Regions from separate parts of the Hoeflea sp. 108 genome, predicted to be linked through region 2. Evidence: predicted binding sites of a transcription regulator. Region 2 holds the regulator's gene; the other holds the start of a gene.

The links. The regulator HrcA, encoded in region 2, represses chaperone genes, less so after heat shock. The targets are predictions, from matches to a motif close to GTTAGCACTCNCNNNNNGNGAGTGCTAAC.
Region 1: B015_RS0129225 (co-chaperone GroES) is a predicted target of HrcA. The motif match lies at 2,035-2,063, and genes of this name have one in related genera.

What each region holds. Positions count from the first base shown of each region.
Region 1 covers NZ_KB890026.1:246,308-251,543, forward strand. The annotation lists gene B015_RS0129195 (transglutaminase family protein) at 1-24, opposite strand, end outside; gene B015_RS0129200 (DUF1488 domain-containing protein) at 37-312, opposite strand; gene B015_RS31910 (hypothetical protein) at 309-638, opposite strand; gene B015_RS0129210 (hypothetical protein) at 635-877, opposite strand; partial or broken gene B015_RS33995 (hypothetical protein) at 1,053-1,352, opposite strand; gene B015_RS0129220 (hypothetical protein) at 1,349-1,612, opposite strand; gene B015_RS0129225 (co-chaperone GroES) at 2,118-2,435, shown strand; gene groL (chaperonin GroEL) at 2,476-4,110, shown strand; gene B015_RS0129235 (hypothetical protein) at 4,185-4,577, shown strand; gene B015_RS33705 (hypothetical protein) at 4,643-4,810, shown strand.
Region 2 covers NZ_KB890024.1:576,469-581,704, reverse strand. The annotation lists gene B015_RS0102830 (CHAD domain-containing protein) at 1-202, shown strand, start outside; gene B015_RS0102825 (YiiX/YebB-like N1pC/P60 family cysteine hydrolase) at 269-1,084, shown strand; gene B015_RS0102820 (hypothetical protein) at 1,088-1,279, opposite strand; gene hrcA (heat-inducible transcriptional repressor HrcA) at 1,378-2,448, opposite strand; gene rph (ribonuclease PH) at 2,597-3,313, shown strand; gene B015_RS0102805 (VOC family protein) at 3,370-3,780, shown strand; gene rdgB (RdgB/HAM1 family non-canonical purine NTP pyrophosphatase) at 3,780-4,427, shown strand; gene hemW (radical SAM family heme chaperone HemW) at 4,634-5,236, shown strand, end outside.

The sequences.
Region 1 (5,236 bases), on a different contig from region 2:
CTCATACCCGTAGCGGATCAGCATCGAGTGATGTCTTTACCGGAAATCGGCGGCGGTAAGCGTATAGGAGGTTTGGCGGCGATGCGAGTAGGCCTCGCGTGCTACATCTTCGATCGACCTGCGCGCCGAATCAAAGGTCGAAAGATACATCTCCTCCGACAGCTCCATGTTGCGCAATCCGGCAGACGACTTGGCGAGCGCCCCTACCTCGACAAAGAACGGCACTTCGAACATGCCGTCGTGCCCGATAAAGCGAACGGCGTTGCGCACTTCGTCGAAGCTGCGGCTCGGGTTGGGGAATTGGAGTGTCACCGCTGACACTCCGGTCTTGCCTGTGCCGTGGTGCGGATATCTGCCAACAGGCTGCTTCCGGCTCGGCGACCCACTTCGTTGCGGCGATTGAGCGACAGCATCCCGTCGGTTGCGACCGAGCGGCTGAGGCCGATCATCTCCAGCCCTTCCCGGGCGGCTGGAACGCCGGTGAAGACATGGTAGATGGTCCATGAACGGTCGGCTTCGATGCGGCGGCCATACTGTTCGTCGCCTGCTGTGCGGACGGATGCACTCCCTTCATTGTCCCAGTCGCCGATCGCGCGGTCATGCCGCTCCCGTTCGGTTTCATCTACGTATCGGGTCATGATCGTGGCCTTTCTTTATTGGTCACGTCGACATCAATGATGCCGGAAAATAGCGCGTTACCGGATAAGTCGGTGATCGCGACGGCGTCGGGCCGCTGAGGCATGTCGAGCGTCTGCGAAAGCAAGTGCGCAATCTCAATCGCGTTAGCGAGATCGACGGCTTCCACCGCCTCTCGGCCCACGACCGCATGGGCGTCATCTGTCTCCCGCGTGCGGTAAAACTCGATGACAACTTTCATGGCGCCCAATGCTCTTTCAGCCGGAGCAGCACTGCCTCAGTGCCTGCCTCGACCTTGTGACGTGTTGGCATTTGCAGCGACCTTGATCTGGTTGCCGAAGGTACTTTCAGGCTTTGGTTGGGCCTTTTCCTGCTTCGGCTTCCTGATCTCGCGATTGCTTCGTTTCTGGCCTTTAGCCATGTCCGAACGTCCTTTCGATGAGCGTTGCGCCATTGCCGGATTGCGACATGTCGACCGGCTCGAGACTGTCCTGCGTTGTGACCCGCTCATGGCGTTCGTCGTCATTGCGGATGCGATATTGAAGCGAATCTCCCCGTGCCGGCAACGTGCCGGTTATGCGGTAGATATCGGCGGGCAACGCTGGTCTCACGAAACCGCCCTTGAGCCGGACAGCCTGTCCGATCGCGAAGAGATGAGCAGGAACATCGTGCCGGGCGGGACGGATCGTGCGTCGGATTGGGTTGGTCGATATCATGATTGTTGGTGATCCTTTTCGAGAGCGGCGTCGAGATCGGCGGGATCAATCGGCGCCATCTGATGTGTCTGGCCATCAATGCCGATGGCGGGCAGGTGAACAAAGGCGCCGACACGTCTCCAGGCGAGGCGGGAGGATACCTCCAGCAGGTCTTCATCCTGGTCCACGCGATAGTCGCCAGCAGGCTGTGCGGCGTCGAAGCCGGGCAGCGTGAAGGGGGCGGAGAACCGGACGATGGTTTGTGTGGTGCGCGTTGTCATGGTCGAAACCTCCACGAAAGCACGCCAGCGCGCCTCCCGCATCATTCCCATTCGAACCGGAATGAATTTCCGTGCTGCCAGTACATCCGTGGTCAGCGACGGGTTTCATTCCAGGGTTCGAACAGAGCGATATGCGCGCCGGGCCGGCGCTTGATGCATTCGCTATCGAGAATTCGGTGGTGAATGGCGGGTCTCTGACACCGCAAAAGCCAAGTCGGCCAAATCAACGAGATTTATATATGGGCTTTACCCGCCACTTTAGCAAGGAGCAAGGCGATGTTATTTCATATAGAATTGAATAATGGCTCTTCCATAAAAATAAACAGCCTTGAAAAGGCAGGAAATACGTATTGAAAACAACGAATATCGCATCGATAGAAGTGAAATAAATTCTTCCAATTCCGCCTTTTCAAAGAAATGCATTTGGCACTCCTATCATTCGAGTGCCAAAGTCGCTATGTATCTGAGGTGGCTGCCTTATGCGCCGGCCTCAGAAAGAACCCCCATGAAATTCCGGCCCCTCCATGACCGCGTCGTCATTCGACGTGCGGAAGGCGATCTCAAATCCAAAGGCGGGATCATCATTCCCGACACCGCGAAGGAAAAACCGCAGGAAGGCGAGGTAATCGCCGTCGGACCCGGTTCACGCGATGAGAGCGGCAATGTGATCCCCCTCGACGTTAAAGCCGGCGACCTCATCCTGTTCGGCAAGTGGTCCGGGACCGAGGTCAGGATCGATGGCGAAGACCTCCTGATCATGAAGGAGAGCGACATCCTGGGCATTGTCGAGAAGACCGGTAGTGCCGCCAGGAAGGTCGCCTGATCTTCCATCCCGCATCTCAAGACCGAACTGGACGAACACCATGTCTGCCAAAGAAATCAAATTCGCCGGCGACGCCCGCGACCGCATGTTGCGCGGTGTCGAGTTGCTCAACAACGCCGTCAAGGTGACGCTCGGCCCCAAGGGCCGCAACGTCGTCATCGACAAGGCCTATGGCGCGCCGCGCGTCACCAAGGACGGCGTCACCGTCGCCAAAGAGATCGAGCTTGCCGACAAGTTCGAGAACATGGGCGCGCAGATGGTCCGCGAGGTCGCTTCGAAGACCAACGATCTCGCCGGCGACGGAACTACCACCGCGACTGTGCTCGCCGCCTCGATTTTGCGGGAGGGTGCCAAGCTGGTTGCTGCTGGCATGAACCCGATGGACCTGAAGCGCGGTATTGATCTCGGCGTCGCCGCCGGCGTCAAGGAAATCCAGGCGCAATCGACGAAGGTCAAGTCCTCCGAAGAGATCGCGCAGGTCGGCACCATCGCCGCCAACGGCGATGCGACCGTCGGCGAGATGATCGCGAAGGCAATGAAAAAGGTCGGCAACGAAGGCGTCATCACCGTCGAGGAAGCCAAGACCGCCGAGACCGAACTCGAGGTAGTCGAGGGCATGCAATTCGATCGCGGCTACCTGTCTCCGTACTTCGTGACCAACGCAGAGAAGATGCGCGTGGAACTGGAGGACCCATACATCCTCATCCACGAGAAGAAGCTCTGCAATCTTCAGGCCATGCTGCCGATCCTCGAGGCGGTGGTGCAGAGCGGCAAGCCGCTGCTCATCATCTCGGAGGATGTCGAGGGCGAGGCGCTCGCAACGCTGGTCGTCAACAAGCTGCGCGGCGGCCTGAAAGTCGCGGCGGTGAAAGCTCCGGGCTTCGGCGACCGCCGCAAGGCCATGCTGGAGGATATCGCCGTCTTGACCGCCGGGCAGATGGTCTCCGAAGACCTCGGTATCAAGCTCGAGAACGTCACGCTCGACATGCTCGGCCGCGCCAAGCGCGTGGTGATCGAGAAGGATACGACCACGGTGATCGACGGCTCCGGCGCCAAGGCCGGAATCGCCGAACGCATCGCCCAGGTCAAGGCGCAGATCGAGGAAACGACCTCGGACTATGACAAAGAGAAGCTACAGGAACGGCTGGCCAAGCTCGCCGGTGGCGTTGCCGTCATCCGCGTCGGCGGCGCGACCGAGACCGAAGTCAAGGAGAAGAAGGATCGCATCGACGATGCGCTCAACGCGACGCGCGCGGCCGTCGAGGAAGGCATCGTTCCCGGCGGCGGCGTGGCGTTGCTGCGCGCCAGGGCTGTACTGGCCTCGCTGACGGGCGGTAACGCAGACATCACCGCCGGCATCTCGATCGTGCGGCGGGCACTCGAAGCGCCGATCCGGCAGATCGCGGAGAATGCCGGTGTCGAAGGCTCGATCGTGGTCGGCAAGCTGACCGATAGCAAGGATCGCAACCAAGGGTTCGATGCCCAGACCGAAACCTATGTGGACATGATCAAGGCAGGCATCGTCGACCCCGCAAAGGTCGTCAGAACCGCACTCCAGGACGCTGGCTCGATCGCGTCCCTGCTGATCACCGCCGAGGCGATGATCGCCGATATTCCCGCGAAGGATTCCGCACCAGCGGCCGGCAACGGCGGCATGGGTGGAATGGGATACTGAGAACAGTGCCTGAACCGTTCGGTCAGCGCGGCCGGACAAAGCAGTCCGCACTCCAACCTGGAAGGAATACCTCCATGGCCATGCAGAGCACGACGAAACAATCTCTCTCCCGTCGTTGGGAAAACTACCAGCCTTCGAAGGCCATGCTGGTCTGGGCATGCATCGCGGCGATGATCGCCACGATCGTCGTCGGCTTCAGCTGGGGTGGCTGGGTCACCGGCGGCACTTCGCAAACCATGGCGAAAGCGGCTGGCGAGACGGCGCGCGGAGAGCTGGCATCCGCCATATGCATTGAACGGTTCAACGCAGCGCCAGATGCGGCTGCGAAGCTTGTCGAGTTCAAGGCTGCTACCGATAGCTACAAGAAAAGGCAGTTCATCGAAGCCGGTGGCTGGGCGACAATGCCGGGACAGACGACCGCCGACCGGCTTGGAGTCCAAGACTGTGTCACCGCGCTTGGAGCATAATACCCTTTAAAGCGCTCAGGCAGGCGCCAGGGCGTTTCCACCCGCCACAGGAAGGAACGCCAGCAATGATCTCGTTTGTGAAGAAGACAGATACGCAGCCGACGCCCAAGCAGGTCGAAGAAAATCGCTTTGAGCAGATCCGCAAGGCGGTGGCTGAACGGCACCGCAAGTCGGATACCGACGGCACGCGCCGCCGCGCCCGCCAGAAGGCCGAGGACAACAGGCTGATCTGAGGTGCATGTACGCTACTCGAAAAGGCAGCATCCGATGCGATATCTTGATCGAATAAGAACGGAACCGTCACTCTGGCTCCTGATACTGATGGTCGGTGGCTTGGCCGCCACGATCCTTTACGTGGTTCTGACTAGCATCACCTATTGAGTGAAGTGCAAGCCAGCTTCTCCGATCCACGCCGACATTGGGACGATGGATGGGCATGGGGATGCGATCGGCGTCTCCGGTATCCGGCCGCCCGGGGAGCTTGCTTTGCTGATCGCAGAGGCGTTGAGGGAAGAGCAGGCTGACATGCCGAAGCTGTCCGACTTGGGTGCGGAATAGTCCTTGGAGGCGGACCAATAAGGGCGCCAAGCAGCGATCAGCCGCAGCGGCTCAACGGCAGCTTTCGGGATTTTGCCATCTCGTACCCGATGACGACAAAG
Region 2 (5,236 bases):
TGACGAAGCACCCGAGCAGAAGTCGCTGATGAAGGTCATGAAGCGCTCGGAAAAGGTGCTGCGCAAGCTTTGCCTTACCAGTGCGGAAGACCTGTTCGAGGAGAAGCCGAGGCGCGTGGCGCGGCGGCTTGCCCACAAGGCCCGCGACGGATTGGCGGAGGCTGCAGCCGACGGCAAGGCGGAGCCCTCGACGGGAAAATAGCCGGCTCAAGAAGAGCCGTCGACGCTGCTGGCCTCGCCGGCCTGCCCCGTGCTACGTCCTTCGCTCATGACGCAGAAGACGGACACATTGCTCGACCGGCTCGGGCGCCGGGTGGCGGCGCTGCTGCAGGCCGAATCCTCCGGCTACCAGCCCTACACGCCATCCGATCCCGAGACGCTGCGGCGGACACTGCAGCCTGGCGACATCCTGTTGGTCGAAGGCAACCAGCACATCTCAGCGGTCATCAAGTACCTGACCCAGTCGACATGGTCTCATTCAGCGCTTTATGTCGGCGATGCGCTGCCCGAGCCCGCCGACGGCTCTGAGCGGCCGCGACTGATCGAAGTCAATCTCGGAGAAGGCTGCGTTGCGGTGCCGCTGTCCAAGTACCGCACCTACAACACCCGCATCTGCCGGGCCAACGGCCTGTCGCCGGAAGACCGCCAGAAGGTGGTCGACTTCATGCTGGCCCGGCTCGGGCTGAAATACGACATGAAGAACATCTTCGACATGCTGCGCTATTTCATGCCCGCGCCACCGGTGCCGGTGCGCTGGCGGCGCCGGATGCTGGCCTTCGGCTCGGGCGACCCGACACGCGCCATCTGCTCGACGATGATCGCCGAAGCCTATGGCGAGATCCGCTATCCGATCCTGCCCGAGATCACGCGTGCGCCCGGCCGGGCGTCGGCCCAGTCGAACTACATGCGGCGCGAGATCATGCACATCCGCCACCATTCGCTCTACACGCCGCGCGACTTCGACCTGTCGCCCTATTTCAGGATCGTCAAGCCGACGCTGGAATATGGCTTCGACTACCGCCAGATCACCTGGGGCGAGGAGGCAAAGAGCGGCGGCGACGGGGAAAAGACCGGAAGCGCCTGAACCTCAGGCCTGCGAAAAATCCTCATCGAGGCGCTTTTCGAGATCGACTAAGTCCTTGGGCAGCGGCAGGCCTTGCGCGCGCAGTTCGGCGAGCTTTTCGCGGATCTGTTCCTGAAGCTCGTGGGCGTCCTCGGGCTGGTTGACCATCTCCTGAAACAGGACCGCGATCTGGGCCTTGATCTGTTCGAGCGCCATCTGGGCCTCCCTTGGAACGCCGTTTGCCCAACCCTGTCGAGAGTGCGCAGAGCACTTTCCGAAACCTGCGGCGGTCTGGCTCGGCGCGGACTGGGCAGTCAGCGCAGCATGCGCGAAATCAGCTGCGCCGTATAGTCGACCATCGGCACGATGCGGGCATAGTTGAGCCGGGTCGGGCCGATGACGCCGAGCGCGCCGACGACGCGGGCATCCTTGTCGCGATAGGGCGCGACGACAAGCGATGAGCCCGACAGCGAAAACAGCCGGTTCTCCGAGCCGATGAAGATGCGCACGCCCGAGCCTTCCTCGGCGAGGTCGAGCAACTGGATCAGCCCGTCCTGGGTTTCCATGTCCTCGAACAGGTGCTTGAGAAGTTCGATGTCGGCCTGGGCAGTGACGTTTTCGAGCAGGTTGGCGCGGCCACGCACGATTAGGCGCGCCGGCAGACCGCTCTCGGCGCCGGCCCAGACGGCGAGGCCCTTTTCGACCAGCTGCTGCGACAGCGTGTCGAGCGCCGCCTTGGTCTCGTCCTTGATGCGGGCAATCTCGAGCCGCGCCTCGGCGAGGGTGCGGCCGCGGATATGGGCATTGAGAAAGTTAGACGCCTCATGCAACTGGGAGACGGTGACGCCGAGCGGCAGCTCGACGACGCGGTTTTCGACATCGCCATTCTGCGAGACGAGCACGGCAAGCGCCTTGGTGGGTTCGAGCTGGATAAACTCGATGTGCTTGAGGGCGACCTCGTTCTTGGTGGCGAGCACGAGGCCGGCGCCGCGCGACATGCCCGACAGCATCTGGCTGGCTTCGGTCAGCATATGTTCGAGCGTGGCGCCCTCGCCCGAGGCCTTGACCTGGGCATCGATGGTGCGGCGCTCCTCGTCGGAGAGATCGCCAAGCTCCATGAAGGCGTCGACGAAGAACCGGAGCCCCTTCTGCGTCGGCAGGCGCCCGGCGGAGATGTGCGGCGCGTAGACGAGACCGAGATGTTCGAGGTCGCTCATGACGTTGCGCACGGTGGCCGGCGACAGCGACGAGGGCAGCATGCGCGACAGGTTGCGAGAGCCGACGGGTTCGCCGTCGCGCAGATAGGAATCGACGATGCGCCGGAAGATGTCGCGCGAGCGCATGTCGAGGGATTGCAGGCTGGGGTCGGTAACCGCTTTGGTCATGTCTGTTCGTGGTCTCCGCCTCAAATGATATAGACAGCGCCGGGCCGAACACAACCGCCTGGGCGCTGCGACCCGTTTTCCTTTGCGCTGCACCCGGCATGGGGCTACAAGCCGGCAACGTTTACGATTTTCCCTGGAAAGAACCCGAATGCGCCCCTCAAAACGCCAGTTCGACGAAATGCGCGCCGTTTCCTTCGAGCGCAACATCTCCAAGCACGCCGAAGGCTCGTGCCTCGTCAAGTTCGGCGACACCCATGTGCTGTGCACGGCAAGCCTTGAAGAGAAGGTGCCGGGCTGGATGCGCAACACCGGCAAGGGCTGGGTGACGGCCGAATACGGCATGCTGCCGCGCTCGACCGGCGACCGCATGCGCCGCGAGGCCTCCTCTGGCAAGCAGGGCGGCCGCACGCTGGAGATCCAGCGCCTGATCGGACGCTCCTTGCGCGCCGTCGTCGACATGCAGGCGCTGGGCGAACAGCAGATCACCGTCGACTGCGACGTGCTGCAGGCCGACGGCGGCACCCGCACTGCCTCGATCACCGGCGCTTGGATCGCCCTGCACGACTGCCTGCGCTGGATGGAAGCGCGCCAGATGGTGAAGGTCGACAAGGTGCTGAAGGACCATGTCGCCGCCATTTCCTGCGGTATCCATGACGGCCAGCCGGTCATCGATCTCGACTATCTCGAGGATTCGTCTGCCGGCACCGACGCCAATTTCGTCATGACCGGCAAGGGCGGCATCGTCGAGATCCAGGGCACCGCCGAAGGCACGCCGTTCTCCGAGGAAGAATTCCTGCAGCTGATGGGCCTCGCCCGCAAGGGCATTGCACGGCTGGTCGACCTGCAGCAGATGGCGGTGGCGTAAGCCGCCGCAAGGTTGGTCATGCTCGCGCTGTGGTAGCTGTTCCGGAGGCGTTCTAGATGCAACCCTCGGCCATCCTCGAATCCGCCCTTTACGTTTGCGACCTCGATGCTGCGGAGAGATTCTATGGCGAGGTGATGGGGCTGGAGCGGATCGCCAAAGTGGAGGAGCGGCATGTGTTCTTCCGCTGCGGCCAGGGCGTGCTGTTGCTGTTTTACGCCGAGGCGACGCGGCAAGCGCCGAAGCCGGGCGCAAGGCTGCCGGTGCCGCCGCATGGCGGGTCGGGTCAGGGGCATCTGTGTTTTGCCGGCACTGCAGCCGAGATCGATGACTGGAAAGTCCGGCTCGAAGGCCAAGGCATTGTCATCGAAGCCGATTTTGAGTGGCCGAACGGCGGCCGCTCCATCTATTTCCGCGATCCCTCGGGCAATTCGCTTGAAATCGCCGAGCCGAGGATATGGGGTATCTGATGCGTGAACTCGCCGACAAGAAGATCGTGATCGCCAGCCACAATGCCGGCAAGCTGCGCGAATTCGCCGACCTGATGGCGCCGTTCGGTTTCGAGGCTAAGTCGGCCAAGGAATACGGCCTGCCCGAGCCCGACGAGACCGGCACGACCTTCGAGCAGAACGCCTACATCAAGGCACTGGCTGCAGCACAGGCGACCGACCTGCCGGCACTGTCGGATGATTCCGGCCTCGTGGTCGACGCGCTCGACGGCGCACCCGGCGTCTACACCGCCAACTGGGCCGAGAAGGAAGACGGGACGCGCGACTTCGCCATGGCGATGCAGCGCACCGAGGACGCCATGCAGGAACGCGGCGCAAGCTCGCCGGACCAGCGCAGCGGCCGCTTCGTCGCCGTCATCTGCCTGGCCTGGCCCGACGGGCACGCCGAATATTTCCGCGGCGAGGCCGAAGGCAAGCTGGTGTGGCCGCCGCGCGGTGAAAAGGGTTTTGGGTACGACCCGGTGTTCATGCCCGAAGGCTTCGACAAGACCTTCGGCGAGATGAGCGCCGACGAAAAGCACGGCTGGAAGCCGGGCCAGGCCGATGCCCTGTCGCACCGGGCGCGCGCCTTCCAGAAGTTTGCGCGCGCCAAGCTTGGTTCGGCCTGAGGAATGTCGTTGGAACGCAAGCGCCGCCCCGCATCCCTCTGCCGGGATCTTCTCCCCGTAAACGGGGCGAAGGAGGCTGGCCGCGACGCCGTAGCTTCGTCCTTCTCCCCGATCGCCGGGCCCCAAAGGACGAGGCGAGACCCGAGAGCCGCCCCCGTGTGGCGGCGGCCGAATGAGGGGCAGCGCCAGTCTTCGAGGGCAGCCCTGTGACCTTCGACCGCTCCCCCGGCTTCGGCGTCTATGTGCATTGGCCGTTCTGCGCGGCCAAATGCCCTTATTGCGATTTCAATAGCCATGTCCGTCACCAGCCTGTCGACCAGGAGCGCTTTGCCCGCGCCTTTGCGACCGAGCTTGCGACGATGCGCGCCCGCACCGGACCGCGCGAGGTGACGAGCGTGTTCCTCGGCGGCGGCACGCCGTCGCTGATGAAGCCGGAGACCGTCGGCGCGGTGCTGGAGGCGATTGCCGCCAACTGGACAATTGCAAACAACGCCGAGATCACGCTGGAGGCGAACCCCTCGTCGGTGGAGGCCGAGCGCTTCCGCGGCTATCGTTCGGCCGGCGTCAACCGAGTGTCGCTTGGCGTGCAGGCACTGAACGACGCCGACCTGCGTTTCCTCGGACGGCTGCACAATGTCGAAGAGGCGCTGCACGCCATCGGCCTTGCGCGTGAAATCTTCCCACGCCTGTCGTTCGACCTGATCTATGCCCGGCCGGGCCAGATACCCGATGCCTGGGCGGCGGAGCTGAAGCAGGCGATCGGCTATGCCGTCGACCACCTGTCGCTCTACCAGCTGACCATCGAGGAA